DNA from 4 places in the Bacillus sp. 5w2 genome. Region 3 is predicted to be linked to each of the others. Evidence: riboswitches for the same ligand, from Rfam matches in the RefSeq annotation. Region 3 holds a riboswitch; each other region holds the start of a gene.

Region 1 (3,157 bases), on a different contig from region 3:
GTGGCTTCACTTCTTCCTGCAAGGCAAAAAGCGCCTTTACGTCAGAAGCTCCATCCCCCTCACAATCTGAACGAGCCGCTTGTGCTTTTCTTTGTCTAGCTCCACCTCCTAGCCCTTCATGTCTAAGAATCTTCCGCAAGAGAAGACAAAAAGCGTCTTCTGTACGAAAGAACCTTAGCCAACAGGGCTGAACAGTCGGCTCCGCTTTTCTTTTGCAAAAATAAACAGGAAACAACATGAAAATAACGAATATACTATATACTAAGTTAAAGGTTGTATAGTATATGGTGATCGGGTGATGACATATGATTTATGTGGAAAAAGTCATTATTGTAGAAGGTAAATCAGATAGAAGAAAGATTGAATCTATTATTCGTGAACCGGTGGAAATTGTTTGTACAAATGGTACAATTGGTTTGTCGAAAATGGATGAGCTCATTGATCAGTTTTTTGATAAGGAAGTATATGTGCTAGTGGATGCTGATGATGCTGGAGAAAAGTTAAGGAAACAATTTCGAAAAGAATTTCCGCAAGCAGAGCATATTTATATTGATCGCTCGTACCGGGAAGTGGCAACCGCGCCATCTTCACACTTAGCAAATGTATTATGGGGAGCTGACATTGACGTTTATACAGAATATTTACGGTAAGGAATGATAGAAGTGATTGATTGGACAGGAGCCGAAGCTACAGCCCTAATAGAGAACGAAGAAAAAACAGTGTTATATGTATATACTCCAATGTGTGGAACATGCCAATTAGCAAAAAAGATGTTAACAGTCGTTGAGATGACAATTGAAGACTTGAAAATTGGAATGTTAGATTTAAATTATGCTCCGCATTTAGCGAAAGAGTATGGAATCGAAAGTGTACCGTGTTTACTTGTTTTTGAAAATGGGACACTCATGAAGAAGATATATGCATTTCATTCGGTTGAATATTTATATACGGAATTAAAGTAGGCGGCAAAGTTTTTGCCGCCTCGACATATTTCTTGGGAAATATGTCGAGATGCAGGGTGGTTACAGTATTTGTCGAGCGAAAGTAACAGGATTGCTCTTTAGTGAGAGGGAATGGTATGTGTAATAGAAAGTGATATGAAGGATGTGATTTAGGGTGAAATTATATTCTTTGCTGCAATCATTTGTAAATTACGCTAATGGTCAATATCATTTAGAGCCGCTTTTAAGACAAGGAGAAAAAACTGTTAATTTTCGCTTTGGAGATGAAAGTTGTTCGTTACAAATTTCAAGAGATTATATAGAGCTGCTACATGAGGAACGAGGAACAGAGCAAATCGTTTGTTTAGATGAGGAAGATGTAAAACAATTGGTGAACGGCAATGTAAGGTTGCAAATGTTAATGAACGATGGACGTGTACAATATTCGGGAACGTATCGAACGATGCTATTAGTTGAATCGATGTTTCATATATGTAAACCGATGTCAGTAGGTGCTTAAAATTCTGAAGTTTCATTTTTTGCGAAAATTTCTGTTGACATGGTGTATGGATATTGATACAATTCAATTCATAAAATATAGACAATTTCATAAATTACAAATCAGACGAAAATGTAATCTGATTTCTCTTATCAAGAGAGGTGGAGGGACTGTGCCCTGTGAAGCCCGGCAACCGTCAACTTATGTTGAAATGGTGCCAATTCCTGCAAAGCAAATGCTTTGAGAGATGAGAGAGAGGGATAATGTTGTTATATACGCATATAAACCTTTCTGCTTCTCTAAAGCGGAAAGGTTTTTTTGTTGTTTGAATGTGGAGGACATTCAAATAATAAAAGTAATGATAACGGTGGACTACACGCATTAAACATAAAAAATTGCGGAGTCGATCCAAATAAAAAAGGGGTGATACACCATGATTCTATTAGAGAATGTAAAGAAAATATATAAAGCAAAAAGCGGTGATGTCACTGCTGTAGATAACGCCAATTTAAAAATAGAGAAAGGCGAAATATTTGGTGTTATCGGATATAGTGGTGCTGGGAAAAGTTCGTTAATCAGATTATTCAATCAGCTAGAGAAACCAACTTCAGGACAAATTACAATTGCAAATCGTGTCATTTCAGCCATTACAGGAAGCGAACTTCGTAAGGCAAGGCAAGAGATCGGAATGATTTTTCAGCACTTCAACTTACTTTGGTCACGAACTGTACGTGAAAATATCGAGTTCCCACTTGAAATTGCAGGAGTCGATAAGGCGGTGAGAAGAAAACGTGTTGACGAGTTAATTCACCTTGTTGGATTAGAAGGAAGAGGAGACGCGTATCCATCCCAGCTAAGCGGAGGACAAAAGCAACGCGTTGGGATTGCAAGAGCGTTAGCTAATAACCCACAAGTACTTTTATGTGATGAAGCAACGTCAGCTCTTGATCCAGAAACGACAGATCAAATTTTAGATTTATTATTAGATATTAATAAGCGTCTCGGTTTAACAATTGTACTCATTACACACGAGATGCACGTGATTCGAAAGATTTGTAATCGTGTTGCGGTAATGGAGAAAGGAAAGATTGTAGAAACAGGTCCAGTACTTGATGTATTCCGTAATCCACAGAAAGATATTACAAAACGATTTGTACAGCAGTTAACGGATTCTGAAGATACAAATGAAACGATTGAAAGTTTAATTGAAAAGTATCCAGATGGTAAAGTAATTCGTTTGCAGTTTATCGGTGAGGCTGTAGAAAGACCAGTACTTCAAAGATTGATGCAACGCAGTGATATAGAAGTTAGCATTTTGCAAGGGAATATCGCACAAACGAATAATGGTTCTTACGGTAGTTTAGTTGTTCATTTAAATGGTGAGGAAACAGCGATTCAGCAAGCAATAGAGGGAATACATCAAGATCAAGTAGAGCTGGAGGTGATTGCACATGGATAAGTTACTCACAAATGTTGATTGGAATCAAATGTTAGAAGCAACTGGTGAAACGTTATATATGACGGCAATCGCCGCTCTTGCAACATTTGTTTTAGGACTAATTTTAGGATTGTTACTCTTTATGACAGCGAAAGATAATATATGGGAAAACAAAGCGGTTAACACGGCAATTGGAGCGTTCGTAAACATTTTCCGCTCGATACCGTTCATTATTTTAATCATTTTATTAATCCCATTCACAAAGATTCTGCTTGGAAC
Region 2 (3,157 bases), on a different contig from region 3:
GGAACAGAAACAAGATTTGTTTCAACCATTCTCGCAATACCAATCGAAGCGACTAACGTCATTGGGAAAATTGCTGCTGCTGTTCCAATCGTCGTTCCAATAACGCTTCTTGTTAGTGGGCTTAAAGCTACTAAGAAGATGATGAATGGAACCGGGCGAATTGTATTAATAATGATATTAAGAATAGAAAAGACCCATTTATTTTCTAAAAAGTTTCCTTTTCTCGTTACATATAACAGTAAACCTAGAGGTATACCAAGAATTGTAGCAAATATAAGGGTTACAATTACCATTAAGAGGGTATCCCCCGTCGCATCTACTATGCGTGGCCAAAATATACTCCAATCAACTCGCATGAGCTTCTACCTCCTTCAGCTGCACTTGCAGTCTTAGATGTTGTAATGCTTTTTGAATTTCTTTCTGCTCACCTTGCAGTTCCACAAGTAGATTTCCAAATAGCACATTTTGAAGTTCAATAATATTTCCGTACAGTACGTTTACATCGACGTTATAGTTTTTCGCGATATATGATAGTACTGGCTGCCCTGTCTCTTCACCAGTAAATGTTAAGCGATAAATCTGTCCACCATTTTGAATTTTCCCTAGAACACTTTCCGGTAAATGATCATTAATAATAGAGCGTACAAAGTTTTGAGTTGTCTTTGTTTTTGGTTGTGTGAAAACGTCAAACAGTTTTCCTTCTTCAATAACCTTTCCCTTCTCCATTACAGCTACACGGTGACAAATTTCTTTCACAACATGCATTTCATGTGTAATAAGAAGAATTGTTACATTGTATTCTCGATTTACTTTCTTTAATAAGTTCAAAATTTCTGTCGTTGTTTCTGGATCTAAAGCTGATGTTGCCTCATCACATATAAGAATGTCTGGCGATGTTGCAAGTGCTCTTGCAATACCAACACGCTGCTTTTGTCCGCCTGATAGTTGCTCTGGATAATAGTTTGCTTTATCTTCTAATCCTACAAACTTCAGCAGTTCATTTACTCTTTCTTTTATCTCATTCTTTGGTACTTTCGCTAATTTTAATGGATAAGCAATATTCCCAAACACTGTTCTTGAATTAAATAAATTAAAACTTTGAAAAATCATCCCGATTCTTTGTCTTAGCTTCCGTAATTCTTTCGTCGATAAGGATGTAATATCTTTATCATCTATTGAAATCGTTCCTGCCGTTGGTCTCTCTAACATATTTACTAGGCGTAATAACGTACTCTTTCCAGCGCCACTAAAACCGATAATGCCGAAAATTTCGCCCTTCTCAACTGATAACGTTACATCCTCCACCGCATGAACAGATTGCCCACCTGATTCATATACTTTACTTACATTGTTAAAAGAAATCATTTTTTCCCCTCCTATATGCTGTAAAAACTTGAAGTAGAGCTTTCGAGGTAAAATAAAAAGTGCTCTCCTTCTTATCAACCATAAAGATAAGAAGGAGAGCACTTATATGTACTCGTTCACATCTTCTCATCTTCCAAGCCTTTTATAAGGCTTGCTGGAGTTAGCACGGTATTAAAAAACCCGTTGCTGAGGTATCGTAGGGCCAGTCCCTCCACCTCTCTGGATAAGAATGTATCGATTTAATTGTCGTTTAATTAATTCTCATTATAGAACTCAGAATAATAAGAGTCAATACATTTTTTAGAAAAATATTAATTATTTCTCTATTAAAATTTTTAAATAAAAAATCACAATACAAATAGTAATTTTTAAAGTTATGTAAAATTCTCCTCCTTCATATTTTTTAAAAGGAGAATCCTCTCTATACATTGAATACCATTATTTGAATATGAAATCGGAGGAAGATAAATATATGAAAACAGCTCTTTTACTCGTTGATATTCAAAATGATTATTTTCCGAATGGAAAGATGGAATTGCGTAATCCAGTAGAAGCAAGCGAATATGCTAGCCAGCTGCTACAATTCTTTAGAACGAAAAACGAACCTATTTTTCATATCCAACATGTAGCAATAAAAGATGACGCTACTTTTTTCCTACCAAATACAGAGGGTGTACATATTCATGAAAGCGTACGCCCACTTAGAGAAGAAACCGTTATACTCAAACATTATCCAAATAGTTTTCGCGAAACCGATCTTCTAGAACAATTACAACGTTTAGACATTGAGCACGTCGTCATATGCGGGATGATGACTCATATGTGTATTGATGCTACTGTAAGGGCTGCTTTTGATTTCGGCTTTCCATGTACCGTTATACATGATGCTTGTGCTACAAAAGATCTTTCCTTTAAGAGTGCTACTATACCAGCCGTTTATATTCATAACACAATTTTAGCTAGTTTAAATGGAGTATATGCAAATGTAATGAGTACAGAGGAGTTTTTGGCTACAAAAAAACACTCCCTTCAGTGAGCAAAACCGAAAAGAGTGTTTCTTGTCAAACCATAGATTTTCTTTCAAATTGTATTATACAGGAAATCCTTAAAATGAATACTAAAAAATGTGACTAATAAGTCAACTTTTCTCGTTGATTTGTTTCTATTTACATGTTTATCCTGATATTAATAGGGTTTAGCTAGTTCTAATCACCAAATAGTAATATATGGAAATCACTTTCGGTTCAAATGAATTAGCTTCCCCTATTATAGGGTAAGTTAAAGCATACATTGTCCAAAACGTTAAATATATAACCATAAATGGCCATTGAAAAATAAATCCTATATTTTCAATGGCCATTTACTTTTCGATATAAGCTCTATTATTCGTTGGTTTTGTTGTATCTTTAAAATAACGTTTAATCAAAAACAGAGTTATGTGTAGCAATGGAATAAAAACTACTAATTTATATATATTTGAACGATGAATAACTTACCTATTTTCTTGTGTTTGTTTACACCATATACAAAAAATCAGGGAAAACGTAATCAAAAACGTAACATATTATTTATCTGTTTATTTTTGCTTCTTTTTCAAATACTCTGCACGCAATTTTTCAATTTGCTGCTTTTTATCAAATTTGGCAGGCGTCTGTTTTTCATGAAACTTTGCCACAGCTACCTGACTTTTGTAATCCAATTGATATTTTCCCACTTTGTTCACCTACTTTTCTTGTCTTTAAAGAGAATCTATTCAACAAATATAATATACCTTATTTTACTGAAGTAAACC
Region 3 (3,157 bases):
ACGATGAAGAGTCTATTCGAGGAAAGTGCCGCGCGTTTCATCGTGCTTTTAAAGAAAGTGGTTTCTCTTATCAAGTAGCATATGCAAGCAAGGCGTTCTTGTGCATGGAGATGTGCCGAGTAGCTCGTGAAGAAAATATGTCATTAGATGTTGTTTCTGGAGGAGAATTATATACTGCGCTTCAAGCAGGATTTCCAGCATCGCGTATTCATTTTCACGGCAATAATAAAACAGAAGAAGAAATCGTGATGGCTCTTCAGGCTAATGTTGGTTGTTTTGTCGTAGATAATTTCTTGGAATTAGAAATTTTGCATGATTTAGCAGTGCAACACGGGAAATTTGTGAACATATTAGTTCGTGTAACGCCTGGAGTAGAGGCGCACACACATGAATATATTACAACAGGTCAAGATGATTCGAAATTTGGATTTGGCGTTTCGAATGGTCAAGCGATGCAAGCAATTGAACTTGCTTTACAAAAATCAAATTATAATGTGTTAGGAATTCATTCACATATCGGATCGCAAATATTTGAAACGGCTGGATTTGTTCGAGCGATTGAAGTTCTTCATCAATTTTTAGAAGAAGTGAGAGAGCGAACGAACTATGTAGTAAAAGTGCTAAATGTGGGCGGAGGATTCGGAATACGCTACACAGAGTCAGATACACCATTAACTCTTGAGACATATGTGCGAGCTGTAACAAATGCAGTGAGAGAACAATTTACAGTATGTAATTATCCATTGCCAGAAATATGGGTTGAGCCAGGCCGTAGTATTGTAGGTGATGCTGGAACGACAATTTATACAGTCGGATCTGTGAAAGACATTCCTGGTATTCGGAAATATGTATCAGTGGATGGTGGGATGACTGATAATTTAAGACCAGCTTTATATAACGCTCGTTATGAAGCGATGTTAGCGAATCGAGGGAATGATGAGAATGCGGAAATCGTTTCGATTGCTGGGAAGTGCTGTGAGAGTGGAGATATGTTGATTTGGGATATTACTCTACCGAAAGTGGCTTCTGCCGATTTACTAGCGATTTCTTGTACAGGGGCATATGGGTACTCGATGGCAAATAATTATAATCGGATTCGTAGACCGGCTGTCGTCTTCGCGAAAGGCGGAACATCACAAATTGTTGTAGAGCGTGAAACATATGAAAATATTATTGGGAACGATCGCATACGTATTAAAGAACTTGTTTAAGTAAGGAAAGGGAGTTGTTCTGAGGGGCAATTCCTTTTTTATAAAGTGAAACTATAATCAGTGTGGGCATTCCCCACTAATTATTAGTCCCCATCAATTGGGCGTTTACAGGCAGCAAGGCACTTTTCTCTTGCTGGATTTTGAGGTAAGAATTGTACGGCCTCTAAATGGTGGTATAAAATAAATAAAATATATCGGAAAACTAGGATTGAAAAAAATCAGAATTGTGATAAAATACAAATACAAAGCTTATCAAGAGAAGCGGAGGGAACTGGCCCAACGAAGCTCGGCAACCTGCTTATAGAAAGCAAGGTGCTAAATCCAGCAAAATGGAATCCATTTTGAAAGATAAGGTAAAATATATTACCGAACAGTCTTTTCGAAATGGGAAAGATTTTTTTTATGAATAAAAAAGGGGGGCTGTTCGCGTGAGCGTACGGGAACATTTTGAGGAAGTATCTGAGAAAATTCAAGCGATGCTTGCTGATATGAAATATGGTTCAATTACAATTGTTGTGCAAGATGGGAAAGTCATTCAATTAGAGAAAAGTGAAAAAGTACGTTTAAAGTAAAAAAAGCGCTGACTAGAAAAACTAGAGGCGGTTTTAACCTATTTTATGAGGTTAAAACCGTCTTTTTGCTTTTACAGGGGGAAAAAACATGTTGACGTATGAAACGTGGGATGAAAATGGCATTTCATTTTCGGAAGAAGATGAAACGAAAGGCGCGTTGTCAGTTTTAAGTTGGGCTTATAAAGAGTATAAAGATGAAATCGTATACGCATGTAGCTTTGGAGTAGAAGGTATGGTATTACTGCATCTTATAAACCAAGTAAATCCATCTGCTAAAGTTGTATTTTTAGATACAAATGTTCATTTTCAAGAAACGTATGAATTAATTCAAAAAGTGCGGGGACGATTTCCTTCATTAAATATTATAGAAAAACAGCCAGAACTTACACTTGATGAACAAGCGAAGCTGCATGGTGAGAAATTATGGGAAAGTAATCCGAATCTTTGTTGTAAAATTAGAAAAATTTTACCGTTAGAAAAATCATTAGCAGCGGAAAAAGCATGGATATCGGGCTTAAGGAGGGAACAATCAGAAACGCGTAAGCATACAAAGTTTATAAATCAAGATCATCGCTTTCAATCTATTAAAGTTTGTCCGCTCATTCATTGGACGTGGAAAGAGGTATGGCGATATGTATACAAACATAGCTTGCCGTATAACCCATTGCATGATGTTGGATATCCAAGTATTGGGTGTGAGAAATGTACGTTACCTGTAGGAGAGGGTGGCGATTCGAGAGATGGTAGATGGGCCGGGAAAGTGAAAACTGAATGTGGTCTTCATTACCAATAAGATGAATTTGAAAATAAAGCTAAGAGAGGGTATAGAAAAATGAGTACAGTAAACAAATTAATAAATCGTGTAGACGAGACATACGACGTATCACAAATTGAAAAAGAAATTCAGCTAGATAACATTGCATTAAGTGATTTAGAGCTATTAGCGACAGGGGGATATAGCCCTCTTACTGGTTTTTTAGGAAAGAAAGATTATGATTCGGTCGTAGAAACGCTTCGTTTAGCTAATGGGGGCGTATGGAGTATACCAATTACATTACCAGTAACAGAAGAAGTAGCAGAGACTCTAAAAGCTGGAGAGGAAGTAAAACTTGTTAACGGTGGAAATGTATATGGTGTCATTCAAATAGAAGATATTTTTGTACCAGATAAGGAAAAAGAAGCGTTACTAGTGTATAAAACGACGGATGAGGCTCATCCTGGAGTGAAAAAATTATACGAAAGACCGAACGTTTACGTTGGAGGAGCAACTATTCTTACGAAACGTTTTGAAAATAATCCGTTTCCTTCTTATCATTTAGATCCAATTGAAACGAGAGAAGAATTTAAAAAACGTGGTTGGAAAACAGTAGTTGG
Region 4 (3,157 bases), on a different contig from region 3:
ACAAGTTTAATGGCTTGCTGTAAGTCTTGAATTAAATCGTTACTATTTTCAATGCCAACGGAAAATCGCAGAAGACGATTACATACACCGTTTGCTGTTCTGATTTCTTCAGGAATATCAGCGTGTGTTTGCGTTGCTGGATATGTCATTAAACTTTCAACACCACCAAGACTTTCAGCGAATGTAATTAAGGATAAAGATTGTAAGAATGGATTGATCCATGTTTCATCTTTCAGACGAAATGAGATCATGCCGCCTCTTCCAGGATAAAATACATCTGTCACCCCGTCTTCATCATTTAAATAAGCGACAACTGCTTTTGCATTTTCTTCATGTTGTCTCATACGAAGCGCTAACGTTTTCATACCACGAATTAATAGCCATGAGTCAAATGGGCTTAAGACCGCACCAGAGGCATTATGATAATGAGCGATTTCCTCACAAAGTTCCTTACCTTTTGCAACGACAAGTCCGCTTAGGACATCGTTATGTCCTCCTAAATATTTTGTTGCGCTATGAAGTACAATGTCAGCACCTTCTGTTAATGGTTGCTGTATATAAGGTGTGTAGAATGTGTTGTCTACAATAAGAAGTAGTCCGTGTCTTTTCGCTACAGTTGCGACAGCGGCAATATCAGTAACTTGCATTAATGGATTAGTCGGAGTTTCTATGAAAATAGCCTTTGTTTCAATTGTGATAGACTGCTCAATTTGTTTAATAGATTGTGTATTTACGTATCTACATCGAACGTTCCACTTTTTTTCGTGCTCAGAAAATAATCGATAAGTGCCCCCGTATAAATCTTCGGATACAATAAGTTCATCTCCGGAACGGAATAGGGAAAGGACAAGGAGAACAGCTGCCATCCCTGAACTACAGGCATAACCTTGTTCACCGTATTCTAAATCTGCGATTGCCTGTTCTAAAAGGCCGCGAGTTGGATTGCCAGTTCGTGAGTAGTCAAAGCCAGTAGATTTGCCAATTCCTTCATGACGATAAGCAGTTGAGAAATAAACAGGTGGATTAACAGTTCCTGTTGTAGTTTCGCTCCGGTTTCCGATTTGTGCTAGTTTTGTTTCGATAGTTGACATGTGAAAATTCCTCCCTTTTAAATTAACAATTAAGTGAATGTAAAATAAAAAAAGCCTTCTAAGAAGAAGGCTTTCGGTTTGAATAGAGTCTTCTTCTCATCTGTCAAATCTTTCACAATTTGCTGGAATTAGCACCTTATTAACAAATGTTAATGGTTGCTGAGGCGTCGTAGGGCCAGTCCCTCTACCTCTCTAGATAAGAATGTTCGTATGAAATTTTATTATGTTTTTAACTTTACAACAAAAGATAATTGAATTGCAACTTTATTTTAAATAATTTTTATTTTTCCGCAAGTGTCATTGACTTTTGCATTTGTGCGTGCTAAATTTATTAAAAAATTAGCAAACATTGTTAAAAGGGGAACGCATTTCCTTTTAGCTACATAAATAAAATAATAAAGACAACTCTTATTGAGAGCGGTGGAGGGAAAGGCCCTGTGAAACCCGGCAACCTTCAAACGAAATGTTTGAAACGGTGCTAATACCTGCAAAACGAATGTTTTGCATAATAAGAGGAGGAACGATTATGTCCCCCTCTTCAAAGTGAAGAGGGGGTTTTTATATTGATAGAAATGAGGGAGATTTGTGAAATTACTAGATTTATTGTCAAAAGGAATTGTAATAGGTGACGGTGCGGTTGGGACGTTATTACATTCACATGGTTTGCAAAGTAGTTTTGAAGAATTGAATATATCTGATCCAGATTTAATTATATCGATTCATAAGCAATATGTAGCTGCTGGGGCAGATGTGATTCAAACAAATACGTACGGAGCAAATGAAGCAAAATTACGTATGTATGGTTTAGAAAATCAAGTTACTGAAATTAATAGAGCGGCAGTAAAACTGGCGAAAGCATCTGTTACCGACAAAAATGCAATTTTAGGAACAATTGGCGGTATGAAACATATCGGAGCTGTTACGACAACTGATATGGAGCGAGAATTTATGTTGTTGGAACAGGCAAGTGCATTATTAGAAGAACAGGTTGATGGACTGCTATTAGAGACTTTCTATGATGAGTTTGAATTACTTCATGCTGTTCAGGTGTTACGAAAGCAAACGAATATTCCAATTGTAGCTCAATTAGCGTTACATGAGGCAGGTACGACTCAAAATGGAAATGATGTAAATGAAATATTAAAACAGCTATTAGATTACGGTGCAAATGTTGTTGGATTGAACTGCCAACTAGGGCCACTTCATATGACGGAAGCTTTTAAAATGATATCGATTCCTCAAAATGGCTACTTGTCAGCATATCCAAATGCAGGTCTTCCAAATTATGTGGAGGGACGTTACGTATATGAAGGAAGTCCGGCTTATTTCGAAGCGATGACACCGAAATTTATTGAGCAAGGTATTCGGTTATTGGGTGGTTGTTGTGGCACGACTCCAGAACATATTGAAAGTATGAAACGTGCTACTCTAAATGTTACGCCTGTAATAGAAAAGGATACGATTCAAAGACCAAAAGTAGTTCATACACATGAGAAACGTTCAAAAGCTCATGTCACTTTAGCAGAGAAAGCAAAAAAACAAACGACAGTAGTAGTGGAATTAGATCCACCGAAAACGTTAGATACGCAGCGGTTTTTTGAAGGCGCAAGAGCATTGAAAAGAGCTGGAGCAGATGCTATTACTCTAGCAGATAATTCATTAGCATCGCCTCGCATCTCGAATATGGCAATGGGAGCATTATTAACGAAGCATGATATTCCAGTATTGACGCATTTAACGTGTAGAGATCATAACGTCATCGGACTACAATCTCATTTACTAGGCCTATCAGCGTTAGGTATGGAAGAAGTGTTAGCTTTAACTGGTGATCCAGCACGTGTTGGTGATTTTCCAGGTGCCACTTCTGTATATGATTTGTCCTCTATTGAGCTCATTAAAATGATTAAAGAAATGAATGATGGGCGCTCTATTTTAGGGAAATCAATAGGTCCAGCAACAAGATTTTCAGTGGGAGGTGCGTTTAACCCGCATGTAAGACATTTAAAAGCAGCGGTTAAGCGAATGGAACGGAAAATAGATGCTGGAGCAGAATATTTCTTAACTCA

The links. A riboswitch is a leader RNA that binds a small molecule or an ion and turns the genes downstream of it on or off. The one in region 3 is predicted to bind S-adenosylmethionine.
Region 1: linked by a shared signal. The riboswitch ahead of ACXY7N_RS25695 (methionine ABC transporter ATP-binding protein) and the one ahead of ACXY7N_RS05955 (YezD family protein) in region 3 are both predicted to bind S-adenosylmethionine.
Region 2: linked by a shared signal. The riboswitch ahead of ACXY7N_RS14955 (methionine ABC transporter ATP-binding protein) and the one ahead of ACXY7N_RS05955 (YezD family protein) in region 3 are both predicted to bind S-adenosylmethionine.
Region 4: linked by a shared signal. The riboswitch ahead of ACXY7N_RS12255 (bifunctional homocysteine S-methyltransferase/methylenetetrahydrofolate reductase) and the one ahead of ACXY7N_RS05955 (YezD family protein) in region 3 are both predicted to bind S-adenosylmethionine.

What each region holds. Positions count from the first base shown of each region.
Region 1 is NZ_JBTIWT010000021.1:73,857-77,013, reverse strand. It holds gene ACXY7N_RS25715 (hypothetical protein) at 1-139, opposite strand, end outside; gene ACXY7N_RS25710 (toprim domain-containing protein) at 306-650, shown strand; gene ACXY7N_RS25705 (thioredoxin family protein) at 654-962, shown strand; gene ACXY7N_RS25700 (hypothetical protein) at 1,117-1,461, shown strand; SAM riboswitch class I at 1,587-1,694, shown strand; gene ACXY7N_RS25695 (methionine ABC transporter ATP-binding protein) at 1,874-2,899, shown strand; gene ACXY7N_RS25690 (methionine ABC transporter permease) at 2,892-3,157, shown strand, end outside.
Region 2 is NZ_JBTIWT010000007.1:177,590-180,746, forward strand. It holds gene ACXY7N_RS14950 (methionine ABC transporter permease) at 1-356, opposite strand, end outside; gene ACXY7N_RS14955 (methionine ABC transporter ATP-binding protein) at 346-1,365, opposite strand; SAM riboswitch class I at 1,489-1,595, opposite strand; gene ACXY7N_RS14960 (cysteine hydrolase family protein) at 1,838-2,401, shown strand; gene ACXY7N_RS14965 (hypothetical protein) at 2,942-3,079, opposite strand.
Region 3 is NZ_JBTIWT010000002.1:320,502-323,658, forward strand. It holds gene lysA (diaminopimelate decarboxylase) at 1-1,211, shown strand, start outside; SAM riboswitch class I at 1,458-1,566, shown strand; gene ACXY7N_RS05955 (YezD family protein) at 1,640-1,783, shown strand; gene ACXY7N_RS05960 (phosphoadenylyl-sulfate reductase) at 1,872-2,576, shown strand; gene sat (sulfate adenylyltransferase) at 2,616-3,157, shown strand, end outside.
Region 4 is NZ_JBTIWT010000005.1:86,592-89,748, reverse strand. It holds gene metI (cystathionine gamma-synthase/O-acetylhomoserine thiolyase) at 1-1,091, opposite strand, end outside; SAM riboswitch class I at 1,185-1,294, opposite strand; SAM riboswitch class I at 1,497-1,606, shown strand; gene ACXY7N_RS12255 (bifunctional homocysteine S-methyltransferase/methylenetetrahydrofolate reductase) at 1,677-3,157, shown strand, end outside.